One region of the Pseudomonas sp. MONT-RG-20F-20-E-7-02 genome, then DNA from elsewhere that is predicted to be linked to it. Evidence: riboswitches for the same ligand, from Rfam matches in the RefSeq annotation. Region 1 holds a riboswitch; each other region holds the start of a gene.
What was found. Region 1 has a riboswitch for cobalamin ahead of cobO (cob(I)yrinic acid a,c-diamide adenosyltransferase). Riboswitches for the same ligand answer to the same signal wherever they lie in the genome.
Positions count from the first base shown of each region.

Region 2: another riboswitch for cobalamin. It lies ahead of L8I05_RS02975 (ABC transporter substrate-binding protein); the one in region 1 lies ahead of cobO (cob(I)yrinic acid a,c-diamide adenosyltransferase).
Region 3: another riboswitch for cobalamin. It lies ahead of cobW (cobalamin biosynthesis protein CobW); the one in region 1 lies ahead of cobO (cob(I)yrinic acid a,c-diamide adenosyltransferase).

Region 1 is NZ_JAKNQN010000001.1:345,162-347,355, forward strand. It holds gene L8I05_RS01555 (sorbosone dehydrogenase family protein) at 1-603, opposite strand, end outside; cobalamin riboswitch at 703-951, shown strand; gene cobO (cob(I)yrinic acid a,c-diamide adenosyltransferase) at 1,030-1,641, shown strand; gene L8I05_RS01565 (cobyrinate a,c-diamide synthase) at 1,638-2,194, shown strand, end outside.
Region 2 is NZ_JAKNQN010000001.1:661,147-663,340, reverse strand. It holds gene L8I05_RS02985 (ATPase domain-containing protein) at 1-370, opposite strand, end outside; gene L8I05_RS02980 (hypothetical protein) at 367-801, opposite strand; cobalamin riboswitch at 908-1,102, shown strand; gene L8I05_RS02975 (ABC transporter substrate-binding protein) at 1,218-2,194, shown strand, end outside.
Region 3 is NZ_JAKNQN010000002.1:840,384-842,577, reverse strand. It holds gene L8I05_RS08820 (hypothetical protein) at 1-580, opposite strand, end outside; cobalamin riboswitch at 742-942, shown strand; gene cobW (cobalamin biosynthesis protein CobW) at 1,035-2,099, shown strand; gene cobN (cobaltochelatase subunit CobN) at 2,103-2,194, shown strand, end outside.

The DNA of each region.
Region 1 (2,194 bases):
GTTGATGCTACCGCCCGGCAAGTCGACCACCGTGGTGCCGGCTGCCTTGATCGCGGTTTCGCCCGGCTGATAGGGGAAGCGCAACAGCTTGTCCGAGTCGGCCACATACAGGTCGTTACCGACCAGCGTCATGCCGAACGGAGAGTTGAGGTTCTCCAGGAACACGGTACGGGTTTCGGCTACACCATCGTGATCGGCATCACGCAGCAGGGTGATACGGTTCGGGCTCGGCACAGCGGCGCCGGCGCGGCCCATGACTTTCTCCATGACCCAGCCACGAACGCCCTTGGCATCATCCGGCTTGGGCGGCGCGTTGGTTTCCGCCACCAGCACATCACCGTTGGGCAATACATACAGCCAGCGCGGGTGGTCCAGGCCTTCAGCAAACGCCGCGACCTGAGTGCCGGAGGCCGCTGTCGGCTTCGCGCCGTCGGGCCAGCCAATTGCCGGGGCGATGTTCACCGTGGGGATCAGGGTTTTATTCGGCTCCGGCAGCTTGGGCGAAGGCCCGGTGCCGTCGGAGACCTGCAAGGTAGAGCTTTCGCCGCAGGCGGCGAGGGTGCCGGCGAGCATGATCAGTAAGGCGAGTCTGGTTTTGTGCATGGTTTTCTCCTTAATACCTGTAAGGGTAGAGAAGCGCGGCAGTCGGATGGTTCAAGTGCAAGGCCAGCTTTAATTGACGCTCCACCCCCAACCCACTAACCTTCGCGGCTTGTTCCAGGTGCTCTGTGGCCGTGTGCCGACAGAGTGAAACAGGGAAGCCGGTGAGCGAGCGCACTTGTACACAGTGCTGCCGCGATTCCGGCGCTGCCCCCGCAACGGTAAATGAGTCAAGACGGTGCCTTTTGCCACTGTATCCACGCGATATGGGAAGGCGCGCCGTTGGCCTGTTTTCTATCAAGAGAACGCCACTCATGAGTCCGGAGACCGGCCTGGATCATCCAACAGCATCACGGTGGGCGATGCTTGGCTGTCTGTTTTTTCTTTTTCCTGCCCGCCGTTTTTGTCCAGCCCCAACGGAGAGCTGCCATGACTGATTCCCCCGACCGCGACGAACGCCACCTGGCGCGCATGCTGCGCAAAAAAGCCGTGATCGACGAGCGCATCGCCAACTCCCCGAACGAATGCGGCTTGCTGCTGGTATTGACCGGCAACGGCAAAGGCAAAAGCAGCTCGGCGTTTGGCATGCTTGCTCGCGCCATGGGCCACGGCATGCAATGCGGCGTGGTGCAGTTCATCAAGGGGCGTAACAGCACCGGCGAGGAGTTGTTCTTCCGCCGCTTTCCCGAGCAAGTGCGCTTCCATGTGATGGGCGAAGGCTTTACCTGGGAAACCCAGGACCGCCAGCGCGACATCGCCGCCGCCGAAGCCGCCTGGGCGGTGTCCCGCGCAATGCTGCAAGACCCCTCCATTGGCCTGGTGGTCCTGGATGAGCTGAACATCGCCCTCAAGCACGGTTACCTCGACCTCGACCAAGTACTCAGCGACCTGCAAGCCCGTCCGCCGATGCAGCACGTGGTGGTCACCGGCCGTGGCGCCAAGCCCGAGCTGATCGAAATGGGCGACACCGTCACCGAAATGGGCATGCTCAAGCACGCATTCCAGGCCGGTATCAAGGCACAGAAGGGCGTCGAACTTTGAATCAGCCCCGTCATTGCCCGGCCGTACTGATCGCCGCTCCGGCGTCCGGCCAGGGCAAAACCACCGTCACCGCCGCGTTGGCGCGTTTGCACCGCAACCTGGGGCGCAAGGTGCGCGTGTTCAAATGCGGGCCGGACTTTCTCGACCCGATGATTCACGAACGCGCCAGCGGTGCGCCGGTGTATCAGTTGGACATGTGGATGGTCGGCGAGCAGGAGAGTCGGCGTTTGCTCTGGGAAGCGGCGGGCGAGGCCGACCTGATCCTGATCGAGGGCGTGATGGGCCTGTTCGACGGCACGCCCTCCAGCGCCGACCTGGCGCGGCACTTCGGCGTGCCGGTACTCGGCGTCATCGATGGCACCGCCATGGCCCAGACCTTTGGTGCACTGGCGTTGGGCCTGGCGCGCTACCAGCCGGACCTGCCGTTCGCCGGCGTGCTGGCCAACCGTGTCGGCACCCTGCGCCATGCGCAACTGCTGGAAGGCAGCCTCACCGAAGGCCTGCGCTGGTATGGCGCGCTGTCGCGTGAAACCGGAATCGAGCTGCCCAGCCG
Region 2 (2,194 bases), 320 kb from region 1:
CCAGCGACGGCGAATGTACCTCCACCTCGCTGACGATACGCCTTAACACTTCGTCCAAATCCCCGGCCAGGGTGTCGTCGGCCAGGTTGATATAGCGGATCGACTGGTTGATCGCATCGTTGTCGAAAAAATCGAATTGCTGCTGGTAACGCAGCATCTTCAGCGGCGGCTCACCGAGTACGGTAAAGAACAGCGCCGGGCGTTCTGGCGTGGCCAGGGCAAACATCATCTGGTGCGCCAGCGTGGTTTTGCCACAGCCTGGTGGGCCGGCGATGAGGTTGAACGAAAACTCCGGCAGGCCACCGCCCAGGACCTCGTCCAGTCCTGGCACACCGGTGGCCAGACGGTTGATAGTCACTTTGGTGCTCATGGCGAAATTTCCTGCGAAGAGGTGTCGCTCGAAGAAGGCTGCCACACGTCAACCAGCAGACGTGCGGTGAGTGAAGGCCCGATCAGCGTGGTCAGAAGCTCGTAGAGGGTAGTCAGCAACACCTCACCGAAAAACAGCGCATCGGTTTCGTTCTGCTCGACGAGTACGGATTTGAGGGCAAGCAAATCCATCGCGGCCGGCACACTGTCGAAGGTGGCGGCCAGGCGTGGATGGGTAGAGACGCACAGATGGAAGCTGCGGCGGTACAGCGCGGCAACGCCCTGCTGGCCAATGATGGGCGTAAGTGCTGCGCCCATATCCTGCAAAATCGAAACAATCGCCTCGGTAATGCTTGCAGTGTCAGCGTGCGGACCAACACGGTGCGCCAGAGAAGCTACGATCCGGCGGCTCTCTTCGCTAAGCGTGGGCATGTCTGACTAATATCTGATGGAAAGAGATTGATGGTACACCCTCTCTCGTGAGATAGAGCCCCCTGTGAAGCAACTGGCCAAATGCGCTCCCCCTGCCCGCCACGATCGACTACCATACCGCGCCGGTTCCCACACGGGACTAATAGGGAATTCGAAGCGCGGCCCATTGCGCCAATCGAAACTGCCCCCGCAACTGTAGGTGCTGAGCCTGCTCCACATCGCCACTGGGCATTGCCCGGGAAGGCCGGAGCGTGGCGACGACGCATCAGTCAGGAGACCTGCCGGCCAAGCAAAACCACTAACCGGCGGGGTGTCCGGGAAGGCCATCCGTGCCCTGCAAGACTGCAGCGTTCGTGGGTGTATTTCCGCGCCGTACCTCCCCTGTTTTCACGTACGGTTCACCTGGAGACTGCCCCATGCTGCCACGCGTTACCGCCCTGATCGCCAGCCTCGGCTTCTGTGCCCTGGCCCACGCCACGCCGACGCATTACCCGCTGACGGTGCAGAACTGCGGCACCACACAGACCTTTGAGCAGGCGCCCGCGCGCAGCGTGACTATTGGCCAGGCCGCCACCGAGATGCTTTACGCCTTGGGTGTGGGCAACACCGTGGTCGGCACCTCGCTGTGGTTCAACAGCGTGTTGCCGCCGTTCAAGGCGCAGAACGACCGCATCGAGCGCCTGGCCGACAACGAGCCGAGCTTTGAAGCCGTCATCGCCAAACGCCCGCAACTGGTGGCCGCCGAGCTGGAATGGGTGGTCGGCCCACAAGGCGTGGTCGGCACCCGCGAGCAGTTTCAAGAATTGAAGATTCCCACCTACGTGCTGCCCTCCGACTGTGAAGGCAAGGACAATCTGGTGGGCGCCGACGGCACGCGGCTGGAACCGTTTCACATCGAAACCATTTACAAGAGCATCAGCCAACTGGCCGAGATCTTCGACGTGCAAGCGCGCGGCCAACAATTGAACGACGAACTCAAGGCGCGCCTGGCCAAGTCTGTCGCCACCGCACAAGGCAAAGGCCTCAAGCAAGCCAGCGCATTGGTGTGGTTCTCCAGCGCCGAAATGGCCAGTGACCCCTACGTGGCCGGCCACAAGGGCATTCCCGAATTCATGCTCCAAACCCTGGGCCTGCACAACGTGGTGCAGTCCGATGAAGAGTGGCCCGCCGTCGGCTGGGAAACCATCGCCAAGGCCAACCCGACCTTCCTGGTGATCGCGCGCATGGACCGCCGCCGCTACCCGGCCGACGACCATGAAAAGAAACTCGCCTTCCTGCGCAGCGACCCGGTGACGCGCAACATGGACGCGGTGAAGAACAACCGCATCATCATTATTGACGCCCTGGCGCTGCAAGCCAGCCTGCGCATGTTCGATGGCCTGGAACAACTGGC
Region 3 (2,194 bases), on a different contig from region 1:
AGCCTACGCCGATATCCAACCGGTCCAGCAACTCTGTGCGCTTGAGCAGTTCCTGAGCGACCCCCCGCGCCTGCGGACTAAATTTTTGGGCGCTTGGCAGTTCACCGGCGGCTTCTCGCAACTCGGTGAAGTTCACATATGTGTCGCCGCCGCCGTACTCATTGAAATTTTTGCCAACCAGGGTGATCAGTGCTTGATCGCTCAGGTATTGGAAGTTACCTGTTTCAGTTGCGAGATCGTCTCGACTGACTTTACCGTCCTTACCGCTGGTGAAGTCCAACTGCTGGAACAGGTCTTTACGCTTCAATACTTCCTGGGCGATCTCGATCTGCGTTTGTGTGGGGGGCACCCCGTTCAGCGGTAGTCCATCTGCCACTCGCTGGAGGGACGCTTTGGTAATAGTCTCGCCGAAGCGCGGGTCGATCATGGCATCAAAATAGGTTTGCAGCGCTTGCGCCAGTTCCCGTGGCTGGAGTTGGCTAATAGGCTCTCTCCAAATTGCAGTTGTTGGCGCTGCTTGTTGGGTGAGGGGAGAGACGGGCAAATGTGAATTGACAGAGGGGGAGATTGAGAGCGACATGATTATTTCCATTTTAGGGTGAGTGTCGCTTCTATGTGCCCATTGCATTGATTGCGTTCCGGGTGCATTCCGTTGAAAAGATTTGGAAGTATTTCAACCCGCTTGGCGGCGAGCGTCCCGGTCCGTGTATCAATCAACATTGACCCGTTTCCCTGCACTGCGTAGCCTTGCACCTTCGAGGTTCTTCGGCCCACGCCGAAGCTAAGAAGGGAACGCGGTCCAAGCCGCGGCTGCCCCCGCAACTGTGAAGGGTTCAACTGACTGCCACGCCACTGCCAATACGGCGGGAAGGCGCAGCCAGCGCCGGTCGCAAGACCCGCAAGCCCCAAGCCAGGAGACCTGCCTCGCAACCGATTTTCCAATTCAACCGGGCGGGGTGATCCGGTGACGAAATCCGCTTCTGCGCGCCGCCGCAGGGCCCCTCGTCCCGTATGCCCGCCCCAAAGGGCATCCGATGAAAACACTGGCCAAACTCCCCGTCACCATCGTTACCGGCTTTCTCGGCTCGGGCAAAACCACCTTGCTGCGCCATATGCTCGACAACGCCCAGGGCCGTCGCATCGCCGTGATCGTCAACGAATTCGGCGAGCTGGGCATCGACGGTGAAATCCTCAAGCAGTGCTCCATCGGTTGCACCGAAGAAGAAGCCAACGGCCGCGTCTACGAACTGGCCAACGGCTGCCTGTGCTGCACCGTGCAGGAAGAGTTCTTCCCGGTCATGCGCGAACTGGTTGCCCGTCGCGGTGACCTCGACCATATCCTCATCGAAACCTCCGGCCTGGCCCTGCCTAAACCGCTGGTTCAAGCCTTCCAGTGGCCGGAAATCCGCAGCGCCTGCACCGTGGACGCGGTCATCACCGTGGTCGACAGCCCGGCTGTGGCCGCCGGCACCTTCGCCGCCTTCCCGGACCAGGTCGACGCCCAGCGCAAACTCGACCCGAACCTGGACCACGAGTCGCCGCTGCACGAGCTGTTCGCCGACCAACTGGCCAGCGCCGACCTGGTGATCCTCAACAAATCCGACCTGATCAGCCCTGAAGACCTGGCCCGCGTGCGCCTGGAAGTCGCCCAAGAACTGCCGCCAGCGGTGAAGATCATCGAAGCCAGCAGCGGCCGCCTGCCACTGGACGTGCTGATCGGCCTGGGCGCCGGCTCCGAAGAGCACATCGACGGCCGCCACAGCCATCACGATCATCACCATGACGGTGACGACGATGATCACGATCACGATGCCTTCGACTCCATCTCCATCGACCTGCCTCAAGCTGACGAAGCCCTGCTGCTCGACGCCCTGACTCAACTGGTGGTGCAGCACGGCATCCTGCGCGTCAAAGGTTTCGCCGCGATCCCGAACAAGCCGATGCGCCTGTTGATCCAGGGCGTGGGCACGCGGTTCGACAAACACTTCGACCGTGCCTGGGGCGCCGACGAAGCGCGCATCACGCGCCTGGTGCTGATCGGCCAGGAGCTGGATGCGGTGGGCCTCGAAGCGCAACTGCGCGCCGCCCTCAGCGTTTAACCCATGCACCTGCTCAGGACCCAGCCCGGTGGTTTTGTCTCCGACGACAATATTGCCGACTTAGGCCAAACCCCCGCTGAACTGGTGATCCTGTG